Regions from separate parts of the Marinobacter sp. BSs20148 genome, predicted to be linked through region 2. Evidence: riboswitches for the same ligand, from Rfam matches in the RefSeq annotation. Region 2 holds a riboswitch; the other holds the start of a gene.

Evidence for each region. A riboswitch is a leader RNA that binds a small molecule or an ion and turns the genes downstream of it on or off. The one in region 2 is predicted to bind thiamine pyrophosphate.
Region 1: it holds a riboswitch for thiamine pyrophosphate, as region 2 does, so the genes downstream of both, thiB (thiamine ABC transporter substrate binding subunit) here and MRBBS_RS17830 (sodium:solute symporter family protein) in region 2, are expected to answer to the same signal.

The regions. Positions count from the first base shown of each region.
Region 1 covers NC_018268.1:1,927,413-1,942,954, reverse strand. The annotation lists gene MRBBS_RS08795 (3-hydroxyacyl-CoA dehydrogenase NAD-binding domain-containing protein) at 1-926, shown strand, start outside; gene MRBBS_RS08790 (TAXI family TRAP transporter solute-binding subunit) at 1,007-1,978, shown strand; gene MRBBS_RS08785 (TRAP transporter permease) at 2,032-3,936, shown strand; gene MRBBS_RS08780 (carboxymuconolactone decarboxylase family protein) at 4,011-4,550, shown strand; gene MRBBS_RS19650 (hypothetical protein) at 5,352-5,504, shown strand; gene MRBBS_RS08775 (PEP-CTERM sorting domain-containing protein) at 5,580-6,131, shown strand; gene MRBBS_RS08770 (VOC family protein) at 6,405-7,766, shown strand; gene MRBBS_RS08765 (carboxymuconolactone decarboxylase family protein) at 8,000-8,554, shown strand; gene yghU (glutathione-dependent disulfide-bond oxidoreductase) at 8,650-9,522, shown strand; gene MRBBS_RS08750 (TetR/AcrR family transcriptional regulator) at 10,299-10,913, opposite strand; TPP riboswitch at 11,214-11,306, shown strand; gene thiB (thiamine ABC transporter substrate binding subunit) at 11,355-12,416, shown strand; gene thiP (thiamine/thiamine pyrophosphate ABC transporter permease) at 12,428-14,107, shown strand; gene MRBBS_RS08735 (ATP-binding cassette domain-containing protein) at 14,100-14,726, shown strand; gene MRBBS_RS08730 (MlaE family ABC transporter permease) at 14,784-15,542, shown strand, end outside.
Region 2 covers NC_018268.1:3,901,364-3,916,905, forward strand. The annotation lists gene MRBBS_RS17820 (LLM class flavin-dependent oxidoreductase) at 1-1,226, opposite strand, end outside; gene MRBBS_RS17825 (3-oxoacyl-ACP reductase) at 1,226-1,999, opposite strand; TPP riboswitch at 2,047-2,143, opposite strand; TPP riboswitch at 2,234-2,342, shown strand; gene MRBBS_RS17830 (sodium:solute symporter family protein) at 2,453-3,892, shown strand; gene MRBBS_RS17835 (TIGR03643 family protein) at 3,903-4,148, opposite strand; gene MRBBS_RS17840 (SOUL family heme-binding protein) at 4,226-4,861, opposite strand; gene MRBBS_RS17845 (universal stress protein) at 5,065-5,490, shown strand; gene MRBBS_RS17850 (M23 family metallopeptidase) at 5,487-6,461, opposite strand; gene MRBBS_RS17855 (hypothetical protein) at 6,548-7,222, opposite strand; gene MRBBS_RS17860 (SDR family oxidoreductase) at 7,366-8,037, opposite strand; gene MRBBS_RS17865 (zinc-dependent peptidase) at 8,103-8,936, shown strand; gene ltaE (low-specificity L-threonine aldolase) at 9,011-10,021, shown strand; gene MRBBS_RS17875 (hypothetical protein) at 9,996-10,403, opposite strand; gene MRBBS_RS19265 (hypothetical protein) at 10,597-10,788, opposite strand; gene MRBBS_RS17880 (HigA family addiction module antitoxin) at 10,859-11,179, opposite strand; gene rlmF (23S rRNA (adenine(1618)-N(6))-methyltransferase RlmF) at 11,452-12,405, shown strand; gene MRBBS_RS17890 (EAL domain-containing protein) at 12,431-15,478, opposite strand.

The sequences.
Region 1 (15,542 bases), 2.0 Mb from region 2:
ATCGCTCTGTCTGGATACCTAAGCAAATCGCGATCATCGGCTGTGGCATGATTGGCGCTAGCTGGGCCGCCTACTTCCTATCTAAAGGCATCGAAGTAGTAGCGTTTGCGCCAGAGTCTGGAACTCCGGACACGTTCGCAGAACGAGTTCAGCTTGCCAAACAGTCGATCCCAGATGTCCCAGGAATAACAGTTGCACCCGCACGGCTTTTAATAAGTCGAAGCCAGGCCGACGCAGTAGCAAAAGCTGATTTGATTGTTGAGAACGCGCCCGAGAACGTCGAGCTAAAGTGCGAACTCATTAGCTGCCTCCAGTCCCAAGCATTGCCCACGGCGATTATCGCAAGCAGCACATCCTCTCTGAAACATTCGGATATCGCTTCCAAATCTGCTGATCCCACTCGCGTTGTCATTGCTCATCCGTTCAATCCGCCGCACCTGATCCCGCTAGTCGAGCTGTTTGGCATTGATCCGGAAGTTGTCGAGCGCCTACGAGCTTTTTATCAGGCTATTGGCAAACAGCCAGTTGTCATGAACAAGGAGATGATCGGACATGTGGCCAATCGCCTTACGGCAGCACTCTGGCGAGAGGCACTTTACATGCTGCAAGAGGGTGTGGCATCAGCGGCGGATATCGACACGGCTGTGACCGCCGGCCCAGGACTGCGCTGGGCCATTCAAGGGCCGTTTCTAACTTATCACTTAGGCGGCGGAGGGGGCGGGATTCGCCACTACCTTGAACATCTCGGGCCCAGTCAGCAAAAACGCTGGGCCAGTCTTGGCGAGCCACGGATGGATCAGACATTGACTGAGCAGATCGTCGCTGGTGTCGAGTTGGCAACAGATGGGCGGAGTTTGGAAGAGCTTGGCCGTTATCGCGACGAGTTGTTAGTTGCCATCGCGGCTTGCCTGAAGCAAGCCAAATAATCGATTACCTTCAGTCTCGGGAACCGTCCCACCAGAGGTTGAGTATCACCAAAAACTTAGGGACGTTTGAGGACAAGATCATGAAAGCATCAACAACTATAAGTAAGCTTTCTTTACGCGCTGCCATTGGTGTCGCTGCGTTCACCATTGCCATTGGTTCGGCACAAGCCCAGCCGAAGGAACTAAGTATTCTCAGCGGATCACCAGGCGGCACTTGGTATCCAGTAACCGCCGGCATTGCTGAAATATTCAGCAAAAGTGGCACCCGGACCAATGCCGAAGTGGGTGCGGGTTTAGCCAACATGGCGCGCATTAGCGCTGGCCAATCCGAACTAGCCGTCACCACGTCAACGGTGCCTCCTATCGCCCGAAATGGCGTTGCGCCCTTCAAGGAAAAAATTAACGACGTTCGTGGGTTGGCCGTTTTGTTTCCAAGCTACCAGCATGTCGGGGTAACCCGGGAGTCAGGCGCCAAATCCATAAAAGACCTGGCCGGAATGGAGGTGAATTGCATGGCAATTGGCAACTCGACCCATGCTGCCTTTGTTGACCGGCTGAAAGCAGCAGACATGACCGAAGACGATATTGAGTGCGCCCGCGGCAGCCACACGTTTGCGTCCAATGCGATCAAAGACGGCAATCTTGAAGGCTTCACCCTTTTATCAGGTTACCCGAACGGGACCTATACGGAACTTTTCCACGCTAAGGACATGCGGTTGCTGCCTATGAACGAGGCTGAAGCAAAAGCAATGCAGGATGGCAATCCGGGCTACGCCGCTACAGAAATACCAGCTGGCAGCTACCCGGGCCAGACTGAAGCTATTCCAACGGTGCGTTCAGATCTGATTATGATTGCTCATGAGGATATGTCCGACGATGACGCCTATTGGGTTGTAAAAACCATGCTTGAAAACCTTGATGACATACGGTCGGTGCACTCAGTGATGCGTCCTATTACGCCAGAATACATGGCGGCGATAACAGGTATCAAAATGCATCCCGGTGCGATCCGCGCTTTCGAGGAAGCTGGAGTTTTAACGGCAATTAAATAAGAGCCGACCAAATAAAAACAGGTTCCCAAGCAAACATAAAAAGGCAAGTTACCATGACCTTGGACAAGCTGACTGGCGGATTGCCACTGGCAAGACTGATCTCGATCGTGGCCATCGCCATGTCAGTTTATCACTTGGTGACGGCCTACTTCGGTACACCGATTGCCGAGGTACACCTGCCAGTGCACCTCGGATTTGCTTTGGTCATTATTTTCTGGGTTTATCGGTCAGCAGGGACAGGAGCCTGGCGTTATCTCCACGCGCTTCGTGACCTGACCCTGACTGCTATGGCGGTTGGAGGTTGCAGTTATCTCGCGTTCAATGCTGATGAAGTGCAACAACGCATGCTCTACTTTGACCCACTAACAACTGAACAGCTGGTTTACGGCTGTGTGTTAATTCTGGCCGTTCTGGAAGCGGCTCGCAGGGTGATCGGCTGGCCGCTTGTGTTCCTGGGCGCTGGCGCACTTGGCTATGCGCTCTTCGGCAACTTGTTACCTTCTCCATTTTGGCATCGTGGCTACTCACTTCAGGCTGTGATCGAGACAACCTATTTAACCCAAGACGGGCTATGGACATCGCCGTTACGGGTGACTGCGTCCTACGTGTTTCTCTTCGTGCTTTTTGGCGCTTTTCTGGTGGCGTCTGGCGCAGGCGTTTTCTTCACCGATCTGGCCCGAAGTCTGACAGGCAAGTTTACTGGCGGGGCGGCGAAAACAGCAGTGGTTTCCAGTGCCTTAATGGGATCGCTTTCTGGAAGCTCTGCGGGAAACGTTGTGGTAACGGGATCTTTCACCATCCCAGCCATGCGCAAGGCCGGCTTCCCCGGGCGATTCTCCGCTGGAGTGGAAGCCGTCGCTTCATCTGGGGGCCAGTTCATGCCTCCGGTTATGGGCTCCGCAGCTTTTATAATGGCGGAGTTTATTGGCATTCCCTATATTGAGATTGCTCAGGCAGCGATCATCCCTGCTATTTTATATTTTATTTCCGTTTTAGCCATGGTTCATTTTGAAGCTCGTCGACTGGGCTTAAAGCCAGAGGGTGGCAGTGAATCAGCTTTACGGGTAATCAAACAACGTGGCTATTTACTATTATCTGTCGTGGTTATGTTGGGCACCCTTTCATCGGGATATTCGCCGTCGTTGGCCGCTTTATATGCTCTAGGCACTCTCGTCGTAACCCAACTTTTATTTGAGCCTGCAATGCGATCAGAGTTCGTTGGCAATTGTCTCAAAGCCATGGACCAAGCCCCTCGTATCATTGGTCAGATCACCATAGCCAGTGCGATCGGCGGCATCATCGTTGGCGTCGTCACCCAGACCGGGCTAGGTCTCAGGATGAGCTCCATCGTGCTCGATTTTTCTCAGGGCTACCTACCGCTGTTACTGGTACTCACCATGCTCTGCGGTATCATCCTGGGCATGGGCATGCCAACCCCAGCCGCTTATATCATTCTTGCAGTCTTGTTGGCTCCCGGGTTGGTTGAGGTCGGCGTTCCGCTCCTGGCTGCACACCTTTTCGTTATGTATTGCGCCGGAATATCGGCGATAACGCCACCGGTCGCTCTAGCCTCTTATGCAGCGGCTGCTATTGCCAATGCAGATCCTTGGAACACTAGTCTCACAGCGCTTCGCCTCGGTCTGGCCAGTTTTATTATTCCTTACATGTTTGTGTTCGGGCCGGCGATTCTTGGTATAGGTGACACCTCGCAAATGATCTTCGATAGCCTTGCAGCTCTGGTCGGCGTGTTGGCACTGGCAGCGGCGCTTATTGGCTGGTTCCTCATCGTCTTGAACTCGCTGATACGACTGGTTCTTCTGTCAGGGGCCATTCTATTAATCATGCCGGGGCTGACCGGAGATATTACAGGTGCCATCCTGATTACCGGCGCAGTGGCCTATTGCTGGAATAAAGCGCGTCAAGCAGAAGCCCTGAATATTCAGCAAATACAAGGCTAATCCTCAGAGGGTTGTGCGCGATGCGCATGGCCCTTAACTTTTCAACAGCTGACATAAAGTATCGTGGCTAACACATGGAAAGCATTATGATTTCAAGAATAGAATTGCCAGAGGTGTCAGGATTAACGCCGGAGCAGAACGGGATCTATGAGTCGATTAAAAGCTCGCGAGGGAATTTAGACGGGCCCTTTTTAGCTTGGTTACACAGCCCAAAAATGGCTAGCTCCGCCGAACAGCTAGGCGCATTCTGTCGTTATGGGACACTTTTGTCTTTGCAAGAATCCGAGCTTTTGATCCTATGTGTCGCCGCGCACCATCATTGTGATGGCGAACAAAAGATACATGAGCCTATTGCGCTTCAGTCTGGTGTTTCAGACGCCAACATTGAATTAATCCGGAACCATAAGGCGCCTAGCTTTGATAATCATCGCATGACTCTGCTGAGTGGCCTTGCGACTGAACTCCTTCAAACTAATCGCATCAATGAGGCTTTGTTCGTCGAAGCGAAAAAAGTGCTGGGACATCAGACACTGGTTGAGGCGGTTGGGGTGATTGGCTACTACGCCTTAGTTGCGCACACCCTCAATGCTTTTGAAATGGGCATCGCTACCTGAATCATTCTTCTAGCATTGTTGGAAAAGCCAAAATGCTCTTTAATTTTTTATTCCACCCAGGTTTAGTCGGTGGTCATGCGAACATAATCGCGACTTACAAGACTCATTTAGCCTGATTGCGTAAACCGCTCAAGGTTGCCACCCATTCCACCTGAAGGCTGCCACCCATCGGAGCTGAGCGACGCGGAGATTTCTTTGTTACTCCTAAGTTGTGGTACCCGTCAACTTTGCTTGTCGTTTTCGCATGGATTCAGCCCTGAGATTGATCTGGTACTCGTTTTAAACCAGGCGATCCTAAATGGCATCTTCCAGTAGATCGTTCTGGTTCTTTGTACTCAGTTTCATAGGCATTGGTCTTGCGTGTGAAGTTGCCACTCATCGATGTCGAATTTCTTTACACCCTGCAAGCCTACCGCGACCAAAAAAATTCCAGCACGTAAGATGGCTTGAAAGAAGGCAAGTCCTTGTTAGTTGAATTTTTCTCTTGCTTATGAGTCTTTGCTATAAATTGCTAAAACCAAACCTTGGTCGAGCTGGCCTGCAAGACATTAAGAATGCATGCGCTGGGTACAGTATTTCGAATACACTTCATCGCGATTTGTCGATTTTTTTTACAACTTATTTAAACTCCAAACTTATACTCCATGCAAGACATTGTTTTACCGTACTTATTATATTTGGTCTGTTATTTGCATGTAATCATAATTGTTAAGCTCAGTCGGTCGTCGTGAAATAGATCGGGTATAGAACTTATAATTTTATACTCTAATTATAAAAATTTGAGTGTGAGGTTAAATTAACATGAATAAATTGAATTTGCTGTTGTTGTCATTGTCTTTAGGTATGGTTGCCACTACGGCAAGCGCTGGTATTGTTACCCTTTACGATCAGGACTTTGAAAATCCCAATGGATTCGTTAACGGCTTTGGTTCTGGATACGATGACCTTTCCTAGCAACAGGTAAATGATCTATATGGTGGTCAGCAAGGTCTAACATTTGCACAGGCTAATACGGTTGAAACGGCGTTTTTGACTGGAACAGAAGCTTTTAATACCGGATATAAAGACCCATCAGTTACTGGTGGCAATTACGCTATTGGAATGTTGTCCAGCGTTAACAATGATTTGCTCGGAATGTCTTTCGGTTTCAGTCTTGGTACAAATGACTTTTTCAACCTTGGCATTGACGTTTCGAGTTTGGGCCTCTCTGGAGGCTCTGGAGCTCCATTTTCAGATGGAAGCGCGCCTGAATTCAAGTTCACTCTTTACAGTGACAAGGGTCTAGATGGGCTTGGATCGGGGTCTATCTTGGGTCAGTATTTCCTTACCGGCACTGCCTCAGCCCTAAACACGCTTGATTGGACACGGGGTCTATTCTCGTTCGATGCGAGTGGTGATAACGATGGTAATGTCACGTTACAAATTGATCTGCTATCGGGTGGATATGCAGTTTTGGACAACATCTTGATTACCTCATCTGATACGCCTACTGTTTCTGTTCCTGAGCCTTCAACCATCGCGCTACTTGGACTGGGACTTCTTGGTTTGGGTTTTGCACGACGCAAAAAAGTACTTGGCTGAATTTGAACAAATTTAGTTAGTGTCTAAGCCATCTCAACTGAGATGGCTTTTTTATGACTGGAAAGCAGCATTGGGCTGTAAAAAGTCGATTTTCCTTGATGGTTCGAACTACCCTTCTCGTTTTGCCCTGTGTAGCGTTTTCTTCTGCGAGTCCTCTTTGCGAAGGTAAACTCGGCCCACTTGAGCGCGAGCTGACAAAGCAGGCAGGCTGTTAGCTTAACTAGCGCAGGTGTAATATCTCTATCTCAACAATAGGCAATAAAGAGCCACGAAATGATTCAAAAGACACTTGTTTCAACCGATGACGTTCGCGACCGTTTTTCAAAGGCTATGTCGGCGATGTATCAAGCAGAAGTACCTCAGTACGGCACCCTGCTTGAGCTCGTGGAATGCGTAAATCAAGAAACGCTTAACCAACAACCTGAGCTTTACCGCCGTTTGGAAGCGCAGGGTGAACTTGCACGCCTTAGCGTCGAACGCCACGGAGCAATTCGTGTGGGCACAGCGGCTGAGCTGTCTATGTTGCGACGCTTGTTTGCCGTTATGGGGATGTATCCTGTCGGTTATTACGATCTTTCTGAAGCGGGTGTACCGGTTCATTCAACCGCTTTTAGGCCCATCAACGATGATGCGCTATCCAAAAATCCGTTCCGTATTTTTACTTCTCTGCTGCGCTTGGAGTTAATTGCAAATGAAGTGCTTCGCCAGCGTACACAAGCCATTTTAGCAACGCGCGATATTTTTACATCCAAAGTACGGGAACTGATCGAGTGCTATGAGTCGCAGGGTGGCCTATCCAACGAGGAAACGGATCAATTTGTAAAAGAAGCCCTTGAAACATTCCGCTGGCATCAAAATGCCACTGTCGACTTAGATACCTATCACGCGTTATGCGACGAACACCGCTTGATTGCCGACGTCGTCTGCTTCCGTGGGCCGCACATCAATCACCTAACACCGCGCACATTAGATATCGATGAAGTTCAGCGCCGCATGCCTGATGTGGGTATGAATCCGAAAGCAGTCATCGAAGGGCCACCACGTCGTGAACGGCCTATTTTGCTTCGCCAAACCAGCTTTAAAGCGCTGGAGGAGTCGATCCGTTTTGCCGGTGAAGCGCAGGGTACCCACACCGCTCGCTTCGGTGAAGTTGAACAGCGAGGGGTGGCTCTCACGCCAAAAGGGCGCGCACTGTATGACCAGCTTCTCAATGACGGCCGAAAGCAAGCGGCAGGACTCGATAACGATGCGCACCAGGCGGTTATGAATGGCGTATTTGCGGCGTTTCCCGACAGCGATCAGGCGATGCGTCGTGAGGGGTTGGCCTACTTCCACTATTATCTGAGTGCCACTGGGCAAACCGCCAAGGACTGTACCGACGAAGATACGGAGGCCTTGATTGCGCAAGGGCTGATTGAAGTGCAGCCGATTACCTATGAAGACTTTTTGCCAGTGAGCGCGGCGGGTATTTTCCAGTCAAACCTTGGGGGCGCGCAAAGTGAGGCTTATGCAGGTAGCGCGAATCGTAATTCCTTTGAAGAGGCTCTTGGTGCTCAGGTAACCGATGAGCTATCTCTTTACGCCGAACGAGAAAGGGCCTCGAAAGCTAAGGTGATAGCAAGCTTACAAGGCTAAGAATTTGGTTGAAGATTTTTTGCTTTATAAATACTGCGATGGTGTTACGACCATGCAGCTTGAGCAATTGCTCAAATTAAACTTGAACGATCACTCAAATTCAGTTATAGTTATTCCCGTTAAACCTACTTGCAAAATTAACGCCTTATTTTGAGCGATCACTCAAATTTGACGGCAACGTTTTACTCGATGTGAGTCATATCACGTTTACCTTTACCGCAAGGAGTCATTCCATGACCAACTTTACTCTTCACGACAAAGAAAGCGCCCCACAAGCAAGCCAGAATTTGCTCGACAACTCCATCAAAGCTTTCGGTATGGTTCCAGGCCTTCACGCGGTTATGGCAGAAGCACCAGGCTTACTTGAAGGTTATCAGCGGCTTCACCAGCTCTTTCTGGATAGCAGTTTCGACGACGAAGAAACTACCGTGGTGTGGCAGACCATCAACGTCGAACATGCTTGCCATTACTGCGTGCCCGCGCATACCGGCATCGCCAAAAGTATGAATGTTGATGACGCCATCACTGAAGCTCTGCGTAACGAAACACCGTTACCGACAGACCGGCTGGAAACACTGCGCGACTTCACCCTCGCCGTTGTGCGCGGCCGCGGCAACGTGGATGACAGTGCCGTGGACGCATTTCTGGAAGCTGGTTTCACCAAGCGCCAGATTTTTGAGGTCGTTCTTGGCACCGCACAGAAGGTAATGAGCAACTACACAAATCACCTTGCCGACACGCCGATAGACAAGCCGTTCCAGAAGTTTGAGTGGCACAAAGCTGACTAACATGCACAGCAAGTCGGAGGCGGTTCTCATTGCCCGCCTTGACTTGTCGCTGCTGTATTGACCGCATTATCTATTTTTGAAAGAAGGCCAGGCTCATGTCGAACAGAAATCAATATGAACCACCACAGGTTTGGACTTGGGACGCCGAAAGCGGCGGAACATGGGCCAGTGTTAATCGCCCCATAGCCGGCGCTACGCATGAGGCGACGCTGCCGCGTGGAAAGCACCCGTTGCAGATTTATTCGATGGGAACACCCAACGGCCAGAAGGTCACCATTATGGCCGAAGAGCTGCTGGCCATCGGTGAAACCGGCGCCGAATACGATGCTCACCTGATTCAGATTGGCGAAGGCGGCCAGTTTTCATCCGGCTTTGTCGACGTAAATCCAAACTCGAAAATCCCGGCTCTATTTGATACGGGAAGTGGCAGTCGAGTTTTTGAAAGCGGTGCCATCCTTTTTTATCTGGCTGAGACGTTCGGACACTTTCTTCCAAAGGACACGGCTGCACGCACCGAAGTACTGAACTGGCTGTTCTGGCTACAAGGTTCAGCGCCTTATCTGGGCGGCGGATTCGGGCACTTTTACGCCTATGCTCCCGAGAAGTTTGAATACCCGATCAATCGCTTCACGATGGAAGTGAAACGCCAACTGGACGTGCTTGATCGGGAACTAGCCGAGCACCATTTTCTCGGCGGCAACGAGTATTCCATTGCCGACATAGCCACTTGGCCATGGTATGGCAACCTGGCGCTGGGAGAGGCCTACGGTGCGGGTGAATTCCTGCAGGTCGAAAGCTACAAGAACCTGCGCCGCTGGGCACAAGAGATCTTTGAGCGCCCCGCTGTCAAACGCGGCCGCAAAGTGAACCGGACTTGGGGTGAGCCTTCAGAGCAACTGCACGAGCGGCATGATGCCTCGGATTTTGATTTGAAAACCCAAGATAAACTGGCATCTTCAACAGTTTGAACTGCCCATTCAGCACATGCTCTGACACTGACACTGACACTGTCGATGTCGGAGGTGCGAACGTTCCAGCCGTGACCTTGGGGCACATCTGCGATCAGACCACTCAGTAAGTACCGAAGGCCCAAGCAGTGCTTGAGCTTTGTCTCCTGTTACAGCGTGATCAGTCCAAAATCCGCAGGCCTGGAATATCCAACGGCTGAGTTAACGCTGATCTGATCCATTAAAGCCCGCCCGCCAAAGGAGAATTGGCTGTTGTAATCAGTGGGATTTATCGGTTTCCTGTCGTAGATTCCTCCTGGCTCATACAATTGCAAGTAGAAACGAAGATTAACAATATCCCCAAAACTCCCATTGGATACGTCGAATCTACCGACACCGTTACTCACGCCGGCAGGCCCTCGATTCAGCTCCAGCGCCCGCATCATCGTGGAAGCCACTTGGTTGGCCTGATATTCGACATCTGCTACCGAGAACGCCTCTTTAAAAACCGTGCGCTCTTCAATTGTAAGAGCATCGCTGCCTTCCTAGAATTCCAATGCGCCGTTTGACACCGAAAACCCTAAGTCTATTTCCTGCAGATCGAGTGATAGAGACTCCACTGCCAAGTCATAAGCACGCTTGATCTCAGCTGACGCCCGTGGCGACACCAGTGGACAACGCCAGCAACATCTCATCCAACCTGGCATTGGTCGCTTCATAATTTTATTGCAACATCTTGTATATATTATTAATAACAAAGCCACTGGTATTCTGAAGGTTATCTTTCGCTCCAAATATTAGCGTTTATCTGTAACACCGTCATTACGCAGTGCTTCCAGGGACAGTGCCATATCCTCAGCAAGAGCATGAACGGCCGCACTGTCAACGTCACGATGGGCAAAAGCGCGTAACCCCATTACTTCTGCCTGCAAGCGCCGTCCAAGGCGAACGGGGTCGAGCCGGGCGTCCAGTTCCCCGATCTGCTGGGCCATATCGAAACGGTCAATAAAGCGTTCTTCCATACCTGCTAACAGACCTTCGGTTTTGCGCCAGGCTGCCTGCTCTCGCTCGCCCAGCTCCAACAGGCTTTTGACCAGCATGCAGGCTCGACTTGGTAATTCCCGATCGCGAAGGCCACCTAGCCCGCGCAAATAAGCGGCAAGCCCCGCTAATGGTGATGGGTAAGCGTGTAAGGTGCGTTCGAACTCGGCCAGCCCCAAGCGAGCATAGCGTTCCAGAGACTCCTGAAACAGCCCATCCTTGCTGCCAAAGGTGGCATAGATACTACCCGGCCGCATGTCGAGCGCTTTCTCCAGGTCCTTCAACGAGGTGGCATGAAAGCCCTTTTGCCAGAACAGCTGAAGAGCCCGTTCTAGAGAGTCTTGGCGGTTGTGAATCGTCGCACGAGCCATGGTTAATTCCAGATTTTTGAGGCAAACATAGGGCGCCAGTAAATATTTTGAGTAATCGCTCAACTCTATATTGAACAATCACTCAAGTACAGCTGCATCCCATTAAATTCGCAATAGCACGCAGCATCAGTTGTAGGCGTTTGCACAGTGGAAGTTTTTAAGCATTGTCGCTAAAAGTTAGTGTGCCACCGAATTTGAGACGGTCTCCGATGCAGCTGTAAAGTATTAACATGCCATTGCATGTTGGTATAGTTTTTGGATTCCGGTATCGTCCTTATGAGACTTAGCCTGTTATACTCGTCTTTCTCAACGGGGTGCCTCCAACAGGCTGAGACCATACCCGCGGAACCTGCCCCAGATAATGCTGGCGAAGGAATTGAGCTTTAATCGGCCGAAAACCGCGTGTGGTGCCCTAAAACCGAGTTTTGAGGTTTAACCACCATGGCGTATTCGCTGCTACAACGCATTGCTCAAAATAGTCACACTGCCCTACTCCTTGCTAAAACTCGGACCGTTTTAGGGCTCTTTATTCTCATTTTTACCAATTTATCCAGCGCGACCGAAAACCCCAACTTGACGGTATACACTCACCCCTCGTTCGCAGCGGAATGGGGGCCAGGGCCGGCGGTAAAAACGGCGTTTGAACAGCGCTGTGACTGCCAACTTAATTATGTGGTGCTCGACAGCGGCGGAGACATTTTGCAGCGACTGAGGTTAGAAGGCGCCAGCAGCTCAGCCGACCTGGTGTTGGGCCTGGACACCGGCACCATGGAACTGGCTCGCTCCACTGGGCTATTGGCGCCGCACAATGTAAATCTGGACGCTCTCGATTTACCCATCCTCTGGCAAGACCCAGTGTTCGTACCCTACGACTGGGGCCACTTCGCGTTTGTTTACGACACCGAGCAGTTGGCCAACCCGCCAAAAAGCCTGGCTGAGCTGATTGCAGCACCAGACGATCTGAAGATCATCATTCAAGACCCGCGCACCAGCACCCCCGGCCTAGGCCTTTTGCTTTGGATGCGCCACGTTTACGGCGACGATGCCGGGGCCAAGTGGGAGCAGCTGCAGAAAAAAATCCTAACCACCACAAAAAGCTGGAGTGACGGCTATTTTTCATTGTTTATGAACGGTGAAGCGCCAATGATTCTGTCTTACAGCACCTCACCGGCCTACCACATGGCCATCGAAAAGACCGAACGCTACCAGGCAGCAGAATTCAGTGAAGGTCACTACCTGCAAGTGGAAGTGGCGGCGGTGGTTGCCAGTTCGCCACATCAAGCGCTGGCAAGAGAATTTTTGGATTTCATGCTAAGCGCCGACTTTCAGCGCCATATTCCGCTGAAGAACGTCATGTACCCGGCCATTGATTTGGGCGCCGAACTGCCCGATGTTTTTAACCGCCTGATACAACCGTCCCGCACCCTGTTTTTTGATCCGGCCGAAGTGGCACAGCACCGGCGCGAATGGGTCGATGAGTGGCTGGAAGCCATGACGCGCTAGCGGACTGGCTAATGCAAAATCCGCTGAGCTTTTGTAACGCCCATCGCGCGCCGCTGAGCCACCCCGGCTTGCAGTTGGCACCTGGTCTGCTGATTGTTCTAACTATTATCACACTGACGGCCACAGGCGTGGTCGCCCTACTGTGGCAGGCACCGGCGCTGAACCCGGAAGAGCTCTGGCACAGCCGTTATCTGCGCAACGTGGTTGTTTTTACCATTTGGCAGGCGCTGCTGTCTGTGCTTATCAGCACGCTGCTTGCCATTCCCGTTGCCCGGGCGCTGGCGCGGCAACCGCAGTTTCCCGGCCGCGGCCTTCTACTCCGGCTGATGGAGCTCAGCCTGGTAATGCCTTCCATTGTTGTGGTTTCTGGTCTGGTCAACGTTTACGGCCGCCAGGGTTGGTTGACCGGGGTTGTGAGTGACTTTATACCGGCGCTGCAGTGGAATCTGTACGGTTTGAACGGCATTGTACTGGCCCATGTATTTTTTAACGCCCCGCTGATTGCACGCATTCTACTGCAAGCGCTGGAGGCCACGCCGCAGAGCCAAAAGCGCCTGGCTAGCCAGATGGGGCTGCGCGGTTTTGTAGTGTGGCGGGTTCTGGACTGGCCGGCCATGAAACCGGTGTTGCCCGGATTGCTGGCGCTGGTGTTTACCCTGTGTTTTACCAGTTTTGCCATCGTAATGACTCTGGGCGGCGGACCAAATGCAACCACATTGGAAGTGGCTATTTACCAGGCCCTGCGCTTTGAATTCGATTTTGGCCGCGCTGCCTTGCTTGCGCTGGTGCAGCTGAGTATTTGTGGGGGCCTGTGGTGGCTGGTTATGCGCCTGGGTGAGCCCACCAGAGTGTTATCGGAACGACGCTTCAGCCAACCGCCGCCGCGGCGCGATAATCGCGGACTAGCACGATTTTGCGATGGCGCACTGGTACTGGCCTTCGCCATTTTCCTTCTGCTGCCACTGCTGGCCATTGTCACCCGCGGCTATCCAGGGCTGGCCACGCTGCCCATGCTTGACCCACAAACACCGCTGTTCCGTGCCACCGTGAAAAGCCTGGCGATTGCCCTGCCCGCTGGCCTGTTAGCGGTCATCGCCACTCTGGCCATTGTTGCAGCCGGGCAATTCCCCAAGGCAAAAATGGTCACTCACAGCGCCGGCTACTTGCCGTTGATAGTGCCACCGCTGGTATTGGGAACCGGTCTGTTTCTGCTGTTTCGCCCTAGCCTGGGCGCAGCCGGCCAAGGAATGCTTCTGGTAGCGCTGATTAACGCCATGATGGCGCTGCCCTTCATTCTTCAGCTGGTTCGTGGGCCGCTGGCAAGCCTGGACCAGCCAAGCCGACAGCTGGCTGACCAACTGGGTATTCTGGGTTGGTATCGCTGGCGCTGGTTGCACTGGCCGCGGCTCAAGCGGCCGTTAGCGTTGGCGCTGGCCTACGGAGTTGGCCTTTCTCTGGGAGATTTTGGGGTGATTGCACTGTTTGGTTCACCTGGTGCACCCACACTTCCGGTGCTGCTGTACCAGCAGCTCGGCAGCTATCACCTGGTTGCAGCAGCGGCCACCGGGCTTTGGCTTATTCTACTGTTGTTGATGATATTCAGCCTGGCTCATGTTCTTACCCGCGCCGCCCGCTTACGCCCATTCGCCCGACCGCAGAACGTATCCGTTATGGACATTCACCATGCTTGATGTTTCCGGTTTAGGTTTTCACTACCCGACTTCACCCGACCAACATGGGCCGAAGTGGCAGTTTGATTTTACGCTGGCACCCGGCGAATGCCTTGCTATTCATGGCGTCAGTGGTTCTGGCAAATCCACCCTGCTCAATCTGCTCGCCGGGTTTCTGCAAGCAAGTGGCGGCTCTATTCGCTGGCGTCAGCAGGAATTGACGCCATTGCCACCTTGGGAGCGCCCGATCACCAGCGTGTTTCAGGAGCACAATCTGTTTGAGCACCTGAACGTTGCAGATAACATTGGTCTTGGCCTTCATCCGGGATTAAAGCTGTCGGGCGCACAAAAGATAAAAATTGCTGCTGCTCTGGAGCGCGTGGGCCTGGCCGGCATGGGCAAGCGCCGCCCGGCGCAACTGTCCGGCGGTCAGCGTCAGCGGGTGGCCTTGCTGCGAGCACTGCTTCGCGGCCAGCCCCTGTTACTATTGGACGAACCCCTGACAGGGCTCGATTCAGACGCTCGTCATATTTTGCACGGCCTGTTGCTGGAACAAAAACGCGACGGTGTGGCGATGATATTGGCCAGCCACGATGCTGGTGACCGCCAGGTACTGGCGGATAATGTGTGGAGTCTTTAAGCTGCTATCCATTAGTTATTATCCTGGGAGTTTGGTAACAACGTGACCCGTGCTGACATGTCGGATTACTCACAACCTGGTCAGAGCGCCTCTGGCGAGCTGCTGATTGACGGCGACCAAATAAGCGCCTGTGGCGACTGGACCCTGCCCTACTACCACGCCCTCTACTCATCCGTTACCGCAGCTGGCCAAGACTCCGACCGCTATCGAACACTTAACCTGCAAACGTTGGGGCGTATAGACACCGCCGGTGCGGCACTGCTGGCTGAACTTGTCGGGCCCCATAACCTGGAGCAGTGGCTAGCGGATAACCCGCAAGCGGTTAGTCGTGAAACCGCCGCGCTTTTAAGTGCAGTCGCAACCGCCATGGCCGATCAACAGCCACTGCCAGCCCCACCCGGCTTTACGCTGTCTGGTTTGGTACGCGATGTCGGCGCCTGGGTAACTGAGTTGTACCAGCTCGTTGTTACCCTTGTTGGCTTTATTGGCCAGATTATTGCGGCCCTGGCGTGGACAACACTGCACCCACGGCGCTGGCGCATGACGGCTTTTGTTGCTGCAGTTCAAGACACCGGGCTGAATGCGGTACCCATTGTAGCCCTGCTCACCTTTCTGGTAGGTGCTGTTATCGCTTTCCTCGGGGCCACCGTATTGGCAGATTTTGGCGCCACCATTTACACCGTTAACTTGGTGGCTTTTTCATTCCTGCGGGAGTTTGGCGTTTTATTGGCGGCTATCCTGTTGGCTGGCCGCACAGCCAGTTCTTTCACCGCCCAGATCGGCGCTATGAAAGTAAATGAGGAATTGGACGCGCTG
Region 2 (15,542 bases):
GGCACCACCTGCTCGATAAAGTCTTCGATGCCACCGGGCAGCGATGGCGGCATCAAGTTAAACCCGTCGGCGCCCTCGTTGCGGAACCAGTGCTCCATCTTGTCCGCAATCTGCCGTGGCGTGCCAACCATAGTGCAGTGGCCACCCCCCGCCGCCAGCCGGCCCAACAGCTGGCGCAGAGTCGGCTGTTCCGTTTCGATAATGCGTAAAATGGTGCTGTAACGACCCTGTGGCCCGCTAAACTCCTCCAATGGCGGAAGTGTTGGCACGGGTGCGTCCAAATCCCAGCTCGAACAGTCCTGGCCGATAAACATGGCCAGCTGACGCAAAGACGCATCGACAGGTAACAACTCATCAAGCTCACGCTGCTTGGCTTTTGCTTCCGCCTCGGTGGGTGCCACATAAGTGACCAAGCCAGGCAGAATCGGCACGTAAACCTCGCGGCCAGCGGCTTTTACCCGCTGTTTGATATCGCGGTAATAGTTTTGCGCCGCTGGTAAATCATAGGCAACTGCATAAATCGCCTCGGCGCATCTGGCCGCCAGCTCCCGCCCAGGCTCTGACGCGCCGGCCTGAAACAGCACCGGATGCCCCTGTACCGGGCGCGGTACGTTCAACGGTCCGTCTACCCGAAAAAACTCACCCTGGTGGTTTATCGGACGCACCTTGGCGGGATCGGCGTAATGGCCCTGGCGATCAAACCGCAAAGCGTCATCGGCCCAGGAGTCCCACAATCCCAATACCGCCTGCACAAACTCGTCGGCGCGGCGGTAACGCTCGGCGTGGCCGGGCATAGCTTCATAACCGTGGTTGCGGGCTTCTACATCAAACATCGAAGTAACTACATTCCAACCAATGCGGCCGCCAGAGATATGATCCAGCGACGCGACAAGACGCGCAGCATGAAACGGTGTGTAAAACGTGCTGGATACGGTGCTGATAAACCCGATCTTTTCTGTCGCCCGACTCATGACTGCCATGGCCGTTAGCGGTTCCAGGTAAAACCAGCTGCCATCTGACACATTGCCCGCCGAATTGCTGTCGGCGAAAAATACGGCGTCTAGTTTCCCGCGTTCGGCGGTTTGCGCCAAGCGCTCGTAATAGCGAATGTCTCCCAACTGCTCCACCGCCGACTGCGGGTGGCGCCAGGCTGCCCGATGATGGCCGCAGCCCATCAAAAAAAGATTTATGTGCATCATCCGTTGATGTGCATCTGGAGCCGTCATCAGTTTTTCACCAACCCACCGTCTACCACCAGGTTCTGCCCGGTGACCGAGCGCGACCAGGGTGACGCAAAAAATAAAGTGGCATCGGCAAACTCTGCCGGCGTAGTCACCCGCCGCAACGGTGTGCTGGCTGCGATGAAATCAAACACCGCCTCGGGCGTAGCAGCCGATGCGTCCGTGGTGCGCAGCAGGCCACCCGACACCATATTGACGGTGATGTTGTCTGGGCCCAGATCCTGAGACAAGGTACGGGTAAGTGACAGCAAAGCCGCTTTACCCGCAGTGTAATCGTGGTACGGCACCACCGGGTTCTGGAACAGGTTGGTTCCCACATTCACAATGCGACCAAAACCCACTTCACGCATACCAGCCAGTGCCGCCTGAGTGGTGTTCAGCGCACCGCCCACCACGCCGGCAAACTGCTGGTTCAGATTCTCCCAGGTCAGCTGCTCCGCGTTCGGGCGAGCATCGCCGTTGAATGAGAAATCCGGTAAGGCATTATTGATGACCGTGGTCACCGGAAACCCGAAATGCTGCCGCGCCTGGGCAAACATCGCCTGTACAGCGGCGCGGTCGGTCACATCAGCCTTCACCGCAAGCGCACGCACCGGTTCTTCGGCGGCCAGTTTGTGCGCCGCTTCGGCGCTGTTGCGATAGTTGATGACCACACTGGCGCCTTCGCGCAAAAACGCACGCACCAGATGTTCCCCCAAACCGCGGGCAGCACCGGTTATCAAAACCAGTTGTTGATCAAGACGGATGGATTTATGCATAGACACCTCATGGCTGAGGCGAAGGTATGAATGGACAGATTTGGTACCAGCGCACCTTCTGACATCCCTTCGCCAGTGTGAACTGGATCAGGTTCAACGGGTGTGCTCTCAGCCCTGCAAAGCAGGACACCCCGTGTCGAGCCCAAACCATAGCATAACGAATGCGCGAATATGCAGGCCAAACCGCCACAAACTAGCTGCAATTGACAAGTACGAGCAGACTTCCTACTCTACTGACATTCCTGGGGGCGCCATTGCGATGGCTGAGACTCCGCACTTTGTGCGGTAACCCTTCGAACCTGATCCGGGTAATGCCGGCGAAGGGAAGGATAAAGCCTGCTTTACGCTTGCCTGTGCGCTCCTTTCTTTCCCTGCGGTTTGTCCCGGTTGTCCCAGTCGTTCGCCACCTTTGGCGATGACACTCCCGTCTGCCACGGCAAGGAAGTTTTACCAATGCTAAGCACCTCTACCGCCCTTGTGTGGCTTGTTTTATTTGCTGCACTTTTTGCCATACCCGGCCTGATTTACGCCCGCCACAAGCAAGACAAATTGGACGATTTTCTGGTGGCCCGCAACAGCCAGAGCAGCTCCGCTACCCTGCTGACACTGCTGGCGACCACCATGGGCACCTGGATTCTTTTTGGCCCGGCGCAAGCCGCCACCTGGGGTGGTATTGGTGCCGTTACCGGTTATGCGCTGGGTGCCCTGGCGCCGCGGCTGATCATGATTCCCTTGGGTAAACGCATTCGCACACTGATGCCCGAAGGCCACACCCTCACCGAATTTGTGCTCGGCCGCTATGGCCGTGTTATGTACGGATTCGTGCTGGTGATCATGGTTTTCTATCTCTTTATCAGCCTGACAGCGGGCCTGACGGCCATTGCCAAAATGGTGTCTTTGTTGGCGCCAGTTCCTCTTTGGCTAACCGCCAGCATCGTCATGGGCGCCACCCTGCTGTACACCCTGTACGGCGGCCTACGGGTCACTATTTTTACCGACCGGGTACAAATGCTGGTGATTTTGCCATTCCTGGCGCTATTGATTGGTTTTGGCTGGCAGGCCACCGGGGGTTTGGCTCCGGCGCTGCAAGGCTTGCAGGAAAAAGCTCCGCATCTGCTGGACCCGCTGGACATCAACGGCCTAAAATCCGGCCTGACTTTTTTCCTGGCGGTGGTGCTGACCGGATTATTTTATCAGGGCGCCTGGCAGCGCATTTTCGCCGCCCGCGATAACAAGGTTATCCGCAACGGTTTTATTATCAGCGGTCTGCTGAGCTTCCCCATCATTTTCATCATGGGCTTATTCGGGCTGGCGTTTGTCGGTTTGGGCTTGCCGGGGGACGGCTCGGTGGCGCTGTTTAGCGTGCTACTGGCGGATGTGCCCGTGTGGTTTGCGATTGGCCTGCTACCCTTCGGGCTGGCACTGATTATGAGCAGCGCAGACTCCACCATCAGCGGGCTGACCAGCATCATGGTCATAGACCTGCGCAGACTGCTGCCCAAGTTGGGCAACCATAGTCTGCTGTCGCTATCGCGTTGGCTGATTGTGTTGTTGTCGATACCAGTGTTGTTCGTGGCGGCCCAAGGCTACAGCGTGCTTTACCTGTTTCTGCTGGCCGACCTGTTGTGCTGCGCCGCCGCTTTCCCGGTATTTTTCGGCTTCTACAACGCCCGTTACCAAAGCTACAACGCCGCGATTAGCACGTTTGCCGGCCTAGCTACCGGGTTGATGCTGTTTCCCGCACCGGGGGCGCCGCTCACCTATTTGCTGGAATCTTTCCTGCTGGCAACCTTTGTACCGATTGCGGTGTCGTTATTGTTGCTGCTACTGCCAAAGGGCAAGCTCTTTAATTTCTCTGTGCTGGCGCAGCGGGTCAAAGAACTGGAGGGGTAATGCCAGGGGTTTAGCGCTGTTTGTACTGAGTTGGGCAATAACCCCGGCTTATGTCCGGGCTTCTCAACTTCAGGTGTTTTGTTGAGCGGCCCGACACCCGCGCCCGCCACAGTCTGAAGCTACCTGGCTTCAGTGACTTGCGCATAAACCGGATAACCTCGGGTTCTGACATGCCGTACAGTTGCTGAATGGCTTCGAAAGGCGTTCGGTCTTCCCAGGCCATCTCAATAACCCGGGACTCGTCGGATGGACTCATGGCTTTTGCTCTAACAGAACAGAATTGTTCAAAGCGTTACGTGCTACTAAGGCTTTTGGATGCAGGCTGGCAGAGCATCACTCAATGTCCACCGGAATTACGATAGGAACCAACACTTCATTCCGGCGCAAAAACCAGGGCATAAAGGGCGGATTGTAGCGCGCCCAAACCGGCTCGCCAATCGCGCGAAAGCCGTTTTCATTGATCCACGCGTCTAGCTTATTCTTGTGGTTCTGGTAACCCTTTTCACTCCAGGTGCCTGAATAGCGCACCACAGCCATGCGCTGCCTGGGAACCTGACGTAACGTTATTTTGGGGTCTTTGGGCTGCGGCAGCGTCTCCATTGTATAAGACGCGGGCATCATAAAGCTTACGACCCAGCTGTCGTTTTCCCGCTTCTGACCGACCGGCGACGTCATATCAATCTTTTCGCTTTCAGCTTCCTGCGCGACCGGTGAGGTCATTTCAATTGTCTGCTGGGACGCATTGTCACCGGAGATGTATTTGAATAAGCGGCCGAAGGCCTTGTCACCGGCGTTAGAAAACTTTCCGTCTACGATGGTCTCGGCCAGGATGTGTGGCTCGTAATCGCGCACCTCAAAGCTCTGATCCTTGAGTACAACGGTGTATTCGGCTTCTTCTGTCGCCATAACGTTGCCAACTCCGAGAATTGCCACAATCATCACCCAAACTGTCTGCTTCAGGTGAGTCATTAGCGCCCACCCCCAAAAGGTCTCTGGAGATCCATAGAAACACCTCACTTTTTGTGTACTCTTGAAGTCTGGCATGGAAGACAGAAAGACGCCATGTCCAAACTTTTGAGCCTTCATACGTGGCAATATCCGGGAATTACTGCCACGCTTTTAATTGTGGAAGGAAATGGCTCCACGTTTGAATGTGGATAGGGAGAAACACTATGTATCGCAAAATTCTCGTGCCCGTCGACCTGTCACGTACGGCGCAAATGTCAAAGGCGCTCAACACGGCAATCGACATCGCCAAGCACTATAACGCCAAACTCTGCTACATCGCGGTCACCAACACGAATCCGTCCGCCGCTGCACACAATCCGGAAGAACTGGCCAAAAAGCTCAACACTTTTGCCCAAGAGCAGGGAAAATTACACGGCGTCGCTACCGACAGCAAAGTGATCTCGACGGCAGATACCGCCGTGGAACTGGATGACCGATTGCTGGAATCCATCAAAGAAACCGGTGCAGACCTGGTCATCATGGCGTCACACTCGCCTGGCACCGGCGATCGCTTGCACATTCTCCACTCGAATGGTGCAAACATCGTCAGACACAGTAACGTGTCGGTTTTCGTTGTGCGTGAGGATTAATCTTGTGCGGCGCCGGGGCCCGAGACCTTAATCCTGTCGTTTCGAATGTAAAAGTCTCCGTTGATCGTCAAAGCCAGAGGCTGTCCACTTAGCGGAGCCTCTTCGGGCAAGCTTCTTTGGGCATGCACGTGCAAATGCGGCTCTGAACTATTGCCGGAATTACCCATCTCCCCAAGCTTGTCGCCAATTTCCAGACTGTTTCCGGCCCGAACCTGAACGCTGCCCTGGCGCAAATGCGCTAACACCACAAAGAAATCACCGCAATCAACAGCGACGTAATTGCCTACTATATTCTCAGGGTCTATTTCAGGAACCTGCATGTCCTGAATACCATCCACAATTCTGGTGACTTCCCCCTTACAAGGTGCTAACACCGCTGTTCCGAAGGTGACATAACGAGCTGGGTCAGCGGGTTGCCAGCCTTCTACATGACGGCCAAATGGCGTAATCCGTACAATGTCGAGCGCGCGGCTCTGGCCCCGCCAGGGCCGGAATCGCTCTACCGATTTGTCCAGTGTATGCAGGTGAATATTGACCAGCCTGCCTGAGCCCCCTTGCGCCACCAGATAGTCGCCCGCGCCGAAAGGCGGTGCAATATTCACGGTGTCTACCGGCGGGAGTTCACGGCCCAGCCACGCCAGATAACCCATATAACCGCCGATCGAGCCGAACCCGGCTACTATAAGCACCAGCGTCGTTGGCCCGGCTGACGCTTGCCAAAATCCGTTGCCCAGGAGGCGGCCTCGCACAAGATGCCAAGCTGTAATCAACAGGAACACAACGGCGTAAACATACGGTATCCAGAAAGGCGGCATAGTCCATAAAGCCGCGAGCCCTATCCCCAGAATAACAGCGCCAACTGAAATAGCCTGAAGCCCAAAGGCCAGAAAGCCAGCTGCCGGAAACCGTGCAAACCAAAATAGCAGCAGCACCGGAAGAAGAATCTGAGTAACCATGACCATCCAAGACATTAATCGGGGTTCCTTAATTTAAGCCGCAATACTGATAGGGAATACACACAAAGAATTCTTACAAAGAGCGCTCATAACCAAAGCCACTACCACGCCAGCCAGATGACATGCTTAGCACCCTTTCCGGGGCGATGGGCACGCACCGTCACCGGCTCAACAGACAGCCCGGCACGCTTGATCCGTTCGGTAAAAGTGGGGTCTTGCCCTGCCGACCAGTAAGCCAGAATGCCTTCGGACGTTAGCGCGGCCTGAGCGGCGGCAATACCGGCGGCGGTGTACAACCAATCATTTTCCTTACGGGTCATTCCTTCGGGACCGTTGTCGATATCCAGCAAAATGGCGTCATAGTGGCCCGGGGAGTCTTTGATCAGCTGCACCACGTCGCCGACGTGCACTTTTGTTCTGGGATCCTTTAAGGGATAACCCGCCGCAAGGCCCAGTGGCCCGCGATTCCATTCAACGACGTCCGGCACCAACTCAGCCACGGTTACTTCAGCCTTACCACCCAGCGTGCCCAGGGCCGCTGCCAGCGTAAAGCCCATGCCCAAACCGCCAATTAGTACGCGTGGTGCGGGGTGATCGGCAATCCGCTCGCAAGCGAGCGTTGCCAAGGCATCTTCGGAGCCGTGAAGGCGGCTGTTCATCAGTTCGCCGGACTTGCCGGCAATTTTGATCGAAAACTCATCATTGCGCTGGAGCAGACGCAGCTCCGTGCCTTTGCCCGGAATGGTGGCGGTACCCAGCAGTTCAAAACGGGCCATAAAAACCTCAAAAGTCGTCAACACACCGGCAAAGGATTCGCCGCAATATTCAGGCGCAATACTCTACCACGCCCTTCTCTCCACTATGCCCTTCTCGCTAACACGCTGTTCCTTTCACCCCACCCTCTATCACCGTCTTCCTTCTACCAGGGCAACTGCTCGCCGTTGCTGTGCCAGAAGGTTCCGGAATTCTCCAGATTGAGCCCTTCAATCAGCGCAACCAACCCTTTCGCAGAGTCTTCTGGCGTAATCAGCCCGCCAAAATTCACCATGCGAGTTTTCACATAGCCCGGGTGAAGCTGGGCGACGGCGATACCGTGGGGTTTCAAGTCTATCGCCAGAGATTTCGCAAGCGCGTTCAATGCGGCTTTGGAGGCACGGTAGCCGTAGCGACCGCCAGAGTCGTTATCAGCAATCGACCCCATGCGGCTGGTGATATTCGCGATCTTGCCACCGGAAGAAATTTGCGGGAACAGGGCTTCGGCGATTCGCAACGGTGCGTAGGCATTGACCTCCATCTGGGTACGCAGGGAGTCAAAATCGATGCTGCCCAGTACTTCATCCTGCAACAGACCCGCGTTGTTAATCAGTACGTCGATTTGAACGCCCTGCAAGCCGGCCATCAGCCTTTCCACACCGGCGTCGGTTGTAACATCCACACCAACAACAACCTTGGCAGCTACTTCCGTAAGCTCGGTCGACGTTTCACGACACACGCCAATCACCTCACAACCCTTTGCAGCAAAGAGCCGGGCTAGCTCCAGGCCTATTCCGCGGTTCGCACCGGTGATGACCACTACTCGTTTATTCGACATAACAACACCTCATAGATGAATAGGATAAGATGGCAAAACCGCTCTCCAGACAGGACACAGCCACATTGTCTTCGCCATTTGTATTCGCCGTGTTTGCTCTGGCGCTTATCGCTTTCGCGATATTTTACCTGTTTTTCTACCGCAACTGGCGGCGACAACGTGAACTGCAACAGCCTTTTCCGAAAGCCTGGCGCAAGTTGCTGCGGGCCCATATGCCACTCTATCAAAAACTCCCCCCGCCCTTGAAAAAACAGCTGGAAAAATACGTTCAGCTTTTTCTTTCCGAAAAGGCCTTCTACGGCTGCGCCGACTTTCATGTGGACGAGCGGGTAAAAATTACCATTGCCGGCCACGCCTGCCTGCTTATTCTGGCCCGCCCCTACGCTTCTTATGACGATGTTCGCAGCATTCTGGTGTACCCGAATGCGTATCGCGTTCAAACAGCACAGAGTGATGGCATCGTGGTTAGTGTTCAAGATCAAGTTCGAGCGGGCGAAACGTCTAACCGGGGGCAAATCGTGTTGGCGTGGTCTGAATGCGAAGAAGGCGCGATGAATTCAGATGGCCCGCACAACGTTATTCTTCATGAGTTCGCCCACCAACTGGACTACCTGGACGGCACTGCAGACGGTGCGCCGCCACTAAGCGGCGAGCAAGCCCAAGTGTGGCAAAAAACGATGACCAAAGCGTATGAGAACCTGCGATCCAGCTTGCGGCATCATCAGAAAAGCTGGCTAGACCCTTACGGCGCCACCGAGCCTGCCGAATTTTTTGCGGTGCTTACAGAGGCTTTTTTTCAGCAGCCAAAACATCTGAAAGCCGAACAACCGGACGTTTACGAAGCACTGCGCGGTTTTTATCGACTGGACCCCATAGACTTCAGCCGCCACGAAGGTTGAATCGCCTCCTGCCTTTCACTGTAGAATGCCACAACGTATTTCACTCGTTAGCGATAATGCAAAAGAGCGTCACCATGATTGATTTTCGCAGTGACACTGTTACCCGCCCTACCCGGGAAATGCGCGAGGCCATGGCCTACGCGGAAGTTGGTGACGATGTTTACGGTGAAGACCCAACAGTGAACAACCTGCAAGCCAGCGCAGCCAAGCGGCTCGGCTTCGAATCTGCCCTGTTTACGGCCAGCGGCACCCAGGCCAACCTGCTGGCGATTATGAGCCACTGCGGTCGCGGCGACGAATACCTGTGCGGCCAGTCAGCGCACAACTACCGCTACGAAGGCGGTGGCGCTGCCGTGCTTGGAAGCGTGCAACCTCAGCCCATCGAGAATGAGCCCGACGGCAGCATCGACCTCGACAAGGCCCGCGCAGCGATAAAGCCCGGTGACTTTCATTTCGCCATAACGCGCCTGTTATCGCTAGAAAACACCATCGGCGGCAAGGTGCTATCACTGGACTACCAGCGCCAGGCTCGCGCCTTTTGCGATGACCACCGGTTGCAGCTTCATCTGGACGGAGCCCGGGTATTTAACGCAGCGGTAAAATCAGACTGTGATGTAACGGACATAACCAAACACTACGATTCCGTCAGCGTTTGCCTGTCGAAGGGATTGGGCGCCCCAGTGGGGTCACTGTTGTTGGGTTCAACGGCTTTTATTGAGCGTGCAACACGCCTGCGCAAAATGCTCGGCGGCGGCATGCGCCAGGCAGGAATACTGGCAGCGGCCGGGCGCATCGCCCTTGAGCAAGGGCCACTGCGACTGCAAAAAGACCATGAAAACGCCCGCTACCTGAGTACCGGGCTTGCCGCAATTTCAGAGCTGGAAATTGACCCGAGCCGCACCCAGACCAACATCGTTTACGCCCGCTGCCGCTCTGGCAAAGCCGCGGCGCTGCGCGATTATCTGGCGAGCCAAGGCATTCTTATCACCGCCGGTGAGCCTATTCGCTTCGTGACCCACCGAGACGTTGATAACAACGATGTAAAACAGCTAATAACTGCTATTCAGCGGTTTTATCGGCAGTAGCCTCAGCGGTCGACTGAGGGAGGTTGCCCCCCAACATATTTTCAACGACGGCCGCATTATAGAACGCTTCAATCTTTTGGATTTTGTCACCTAGAACACTAAACCAGACTGCCAGCCGGACATCGCCAATCGGTTCAAAATTGGTGCGGTAATCCAGGATTGCAAACACCTGCTCTTCCTCGGCGCTGAGCTGACGGAGAATCAGGGCTTTTTGAATGGCGACCATCCCGAATTGGTAGGCCATCAAATCATCCGGGTTCACGAAACGCATGTTTGGCCCAACATATTCAAATCCATCCGACACCAGCAAGGCCTTTGCCTCATCAAAACGCTGGGCTTGGATATCAGCAACGAACTGCGCCACGATGTCTTTTGGCTTCATCAATAGACTCCACTTCTAATACGGGAATGGTTTGAATGTCTAGGAACTTGGTAAGCTTTAACGCCACTATAAAAGGCGTTTTTTGTACATCAGGGCTTCGGGGTAAAGCGTAAAAGCCACCCCAAGGCGCATCAAAACAAGCAATGCTTTCTAATGAGTTTGACAAGAACTGCAGTGCCAACCAACGAACACATCAGTCCTCTTTCGGGGTAACCGGCTTCGGAGTAACCGGCTTCGGAGTAACCGGCTTCGGTCCTGCAGGAGCAATTTGCCCACTTTTGCCTTTAACGACATAATGAACCGCTCCGCCAGCCTTTAAAAAAGCCGCTGTTTGCTCTTCAATTGAGGCCGTTGTTACTGAATCTTTTGCGGGTTTTTTGCTCATAGTATTCTCTCGGTTAAATGTTGGTTTATCTGTTCATTTCAACAATGTCTAATCTTGCTGCACGATCTGGTTATGCGGCGTCTAACGGTGTGATTCGGTCAACTTCTTCCTTAACCGATAGCGCTGCAGTCCACAAATCAACAGCGCGCTGCGCATTCAGCCAAAACTCTGGAGAATTACCAAACAAACGCGCAAGCCGAAGTGCCATTTCAGGGCTGACCGCACGGCGCTCTCGCAGCAGTTCATTAACCGACTGGCGAGATACCCCCAAAGACTCAGCCAATCCAGCAACCGTTAGGTCGTAGTCTGGGATGAAGTCCTCTCTTAACATTTCACCAGGATGGGTCGGCTTGTGCTGCATGCTGCCAGTGTCAGGAATAGCCATCGTCATTACCTCTCCCAGTGGTCGTTGCATATGACCTTGTGCGTATTACCATCGTCAAAAAAAGCGATGACGCCACTGGTCATTTATCGAAAACGTTTGCTGCTCCTGCCTGCCAAGTTTCGATCGCGGGGAGCGAGTGTAATTTGTCACGTTACACATGTCAATTGATGGTTATACGACTGGGGCTGCAATAACCGGAGCGGTCGTGTCTTAAGGGTTTATAATGGCTCTGTGCGGCTTCGCTTCACTTTTAAATTCTAAACCTCGGATATATTGCTGTGAGCACACTCTACCGACGTGAAAACAACCAAACCGAGCCTAATCGCAAAGGCCTGCACCCTAGAAATCTACACAAGCAAGGCTATGATTTTCCATCGCTTATAAAAAGCTGTCCGCCACTAGCCCCCTATGTGGATAAAAACGCATACGGCAACCTGTCCATAGAATTCGCAGACCCACTGGCCGTAAAAGCCCTGAATACCGCGCTATTAAAGCGATACTACAGCGTCATTGATTGGGATATTCCAGAGGGCGCTCTTTGTCCGCCCATTCCGGGCAGGGCCGACTACATCCATTACATAGCCGAGTTGCTTGGCGTTGGCGAGCCTACGACGAACCAGGCTAATACCCAGCCCAGCATTTCGTTACTTGATATAGGAACGGGTGCGAATGGGATATACCCGCTATTAGCGTGCCAGATATACGGTTGGCAGTGTGTGGGAAGTGATATTAACCGTCAGTCACTTGAAAACGTAGCCTCGATTATCGCTAATAACCCCACGCTAAAAGACCGTTTCGCACTGCGCGCGCAGCGCGATAAAAATCACATTTTTGATGGAATCATTAAAACCGGAGAATTCTTTGATGTCAGCGTATGCAACCCGCCGTTTCATGCGTCGCACGAGGAAGCTCTAACCGCCAGCCAACGCAAAATTAGCAACCTTGCCCGTCATCGCGGTGAGCAAAAAACCACGTCTTCCACTCTTAATTTTGGCGGCTCGGGCGCCGAGCTATGGTGTAAAGGTGGCGAACGACTATTCCTTAAAAAACTCATAAAAGAAAGCCAGGCTTTTTCAACTCAGTGCCGCTGGTTTACAAGCCTGGTTTCGAAAATTGACAATGTGAAGCCTGCAAAAAAATTAATTCTTAAGCTTGGTGCCGTCGACGTACAGGAAATAGAAATGAAGCAGGGCAATAAGACCACGAGAATATTGGCTTGGACGTTTATCTAAACCTGGGGCTCCATTGTGGCGTCAATCATAACGTCGGGACGACGAACGTTTGGGCCGCGACTTCCAGAGCCTCCTGGCAGAGCAACGGACGTGCAATGAGATAGCCCTGAGCCTGGTCGCAGCCGTGTTCGCGCAGCATTGTAAGCTGCTCCTTGGTTTCCACGCCTTCGGCAATGACCTTAAGCCCCAGGCTGTGAGCCATAACGATGATGGTTTTGACAATCACATTGCTATCGGGGTCTGTCGTCACTTCGTCAATGAAAGATTTGTCGATCTTAAGCATGTCGATAGGAAAGCGCTTCAGGTAACTCAAGCTGGAGTAGCCGGTGCCAAAGTCGTCCAGTGAAACGCTCACACCCAAGTCGTTCAACTGCTCCATCGTGGCGATGGCCAGTTCAACATCGTAGATCAGAGCGCTTTCCGTGATTTCCAGCTCCAGGTTCGCAGGCGGCATACCGGTTTCATCCAATATTCGACGAATCATGGCCACCAGATCTTTCTGGTGAAACTGTCGGGCGGACAGGTTCACCGCCACTTTCAACCCGTGCTGATTAGCAACCTGGGCGCAAGCCTCGCGCAGCACCCATTCGCCGATGGGTATGATCAGTCCGGTCTTTTCGGCCAAAGGAATGAAGCGATTCGGGGCAATCATGCCTTGCGTAGGATGATGCCAGCGCAAGAGGGCCTCTAGCCCCAAAACCCGTCCGGAGACAATATCAATCTGGGGCTGGTAGTAAAGCTGGAACTGCTTCTGCCCCAGCGCCTGTCTCAATGATGTTTCCAGCTCCAACCCGTCATCAGATGCCTCGTCGCCTCCGGATACAAAATGCCGGTAATTATTGCCCCCCTGTTCCTTAATCACGGACATCGCACTTCTTGCACTATTAATAAGTGCATCTACATCACTGCTCTTATTAAGATACTCCGCAATGCCGATACTGCACGAGACAAACAATTCCCGGCTGCCACCCAGCACAATGAGCGAATGTAACGCCTCACTAATAGCGCTGGCGACCCCAGCGGCGTCGCTGGCACTTTGGCCTGGCAGCAGAACAATGAATTCGTCGCCACCCCAGCGGGATACTGTATCGGCCTTGCCTACACATTCACCAATTCGCTCAGCCACCCGTCGGAGCACCTCGTCGCCGCCGGCATGGCCAAAGCTGTCATTGACCTGCTTAAAACGGTCGAGGTCCATATACAAAATACTGACATTGCCCTGATAACTGTCGGCCTGAAGCATGGCCTGCTGGAGCCGGTCAGTAAGCAGCAGGCGGTTTGGTAGATCAGTGACCTTGTCGAAATGCGTCAGATACGCGAGCTCCTGGCTCTTATCCAGGTTAGCCATCGCGAATGAGATATCGCCAGCCACTTCCAATAAAAGCTTGAGTTCCGGCTCGTCAAAAAAAAACGACTCGCGCCCGCAGAGCAGCAAGGCCACTTCCGGTGAATGGTTATTTGAAGCCAGCGGGAACGCCGCCAAAGCACGTATACCAAGCTTGGCCAGATCCGCAGGGTCGTCGTCGCCAGGGTCCCCAGCCAAGTTATTACGCACCACAACGCAATTTTGCTGCACGCATTCGCGAATTGAGTCCACCTCAGGGCCAATCAACAGCCGAGTTTCAATCTGCTCTTCGGCGGCATGCCCGTGTAGAATTTCGCACTGCTGCAGATTACTGTCGTAATGCACTATTAACGCGGCAGGCAGCTCGCCGTCCTCCACTGCGATACGTGTCGACCCCTCGAAGAGCGAATCGCGAGTCTCGGTGCGAACAATGAGGGTGTTAATACCGCTTAACACTTTGTGCATGCGGTTAAGGCGCAGGATTTTCTGTTCGGCCGCCACACGGTCGGTAATGTCCACAACAGCTGCCATAACATAGCGACCATCGGCCGTCTGGACAGGGTTCAGCGCGATTTCGGCCTGGAATTCGGTGCCGTCCTGGCGCAGAGCGAACAGCTCACGCCCCACCCCCAATATTCGCTGCGTGGGGTTGCGCATGTACTCGCGGCGATAACCTTCATGGCTCTGACGGAGCGGCTCGGATAGCAATTGCTGGACAGACAACCCCACCAACCCATGATCCGGGTAACGAAAAACTGAATGTACCAGCCGGTTGGCAATCCGAATAATGCCACCCTGATCGATCATGACTGTTGCCACGGGAGAAGCATCGATGGTGGAGCGGAAGCGTTCTTCCTCACAGTTGAGCGCGTCGGCACCAAGCCAACTGACAAAGCCCAGCACCAGGATGCTGGACAGACTGCTCAGTGCGAAGCCGAATGCATCGGAATAGTGGCCAGCCAACACGCCCTGCATGCTCAACCAGCTCGCAAGAATTGGAGTCACTGCAATAAACGGAAGCAGGCGCCGCAGCGAACGGCCACCAATGTAACGACTGGTAGCAGAGCTCATCAGGCCTTCCCCGGGCCGCACGAGCAGCATGCCCAAACCGCAGAGAAACAATAATACAGCCGTGTGCAGTGCCATGGTCGAGAAAAGAGGCAACCTGAACTCCCTAACGCCAAACACATAGCCAATCAGCGCTGCAGCGCTGACAATAGTCACCGCCAGGGCGAAAAGCTGCAATATCAATGTGGAGTGACGCATCGGAATCATACTGATCAGCCACGCGGCGCCAATCATGCTGAAACACAATGCCGTGGCCCCGGACATCCGCCCAGGCCAGTTATCTGGAGCCGTTGCGGTGTCGAAAATGACCAGATTATCGATGCCTAACAACCAACCTGACCCATATTCGAATAGCGTAAAGCCTGATATCACGAATATGAACAATGCCAAAAACGCAGCGATAGGGTCGCTGGCTGACGCAGACGCGGGTGCTCTGCGCCACAGAACGAGGCCGCAGGCGACTAAGCAAAGTGCGGTATTAAACTTCATTGACTGAAAGCCGGGCAGTAGGCGTTTTCCTGCTTCAATATCCAACACCCAAGACGCCAAAACCAAAGAGCCAACGGCGATAACGGCCCAGGCGATGAGATTGACGATAACGCTGTGAGTTCTCTGGGAGCCCGGTGCTGCAGCTTTGTGTGTGTCGTTTACCCCTGACATAGCATTCTCCGTTTACCCACCTCCACCTACCTGGGGTGAGCCTGCCGTGTCTGCGTCGGTTTTA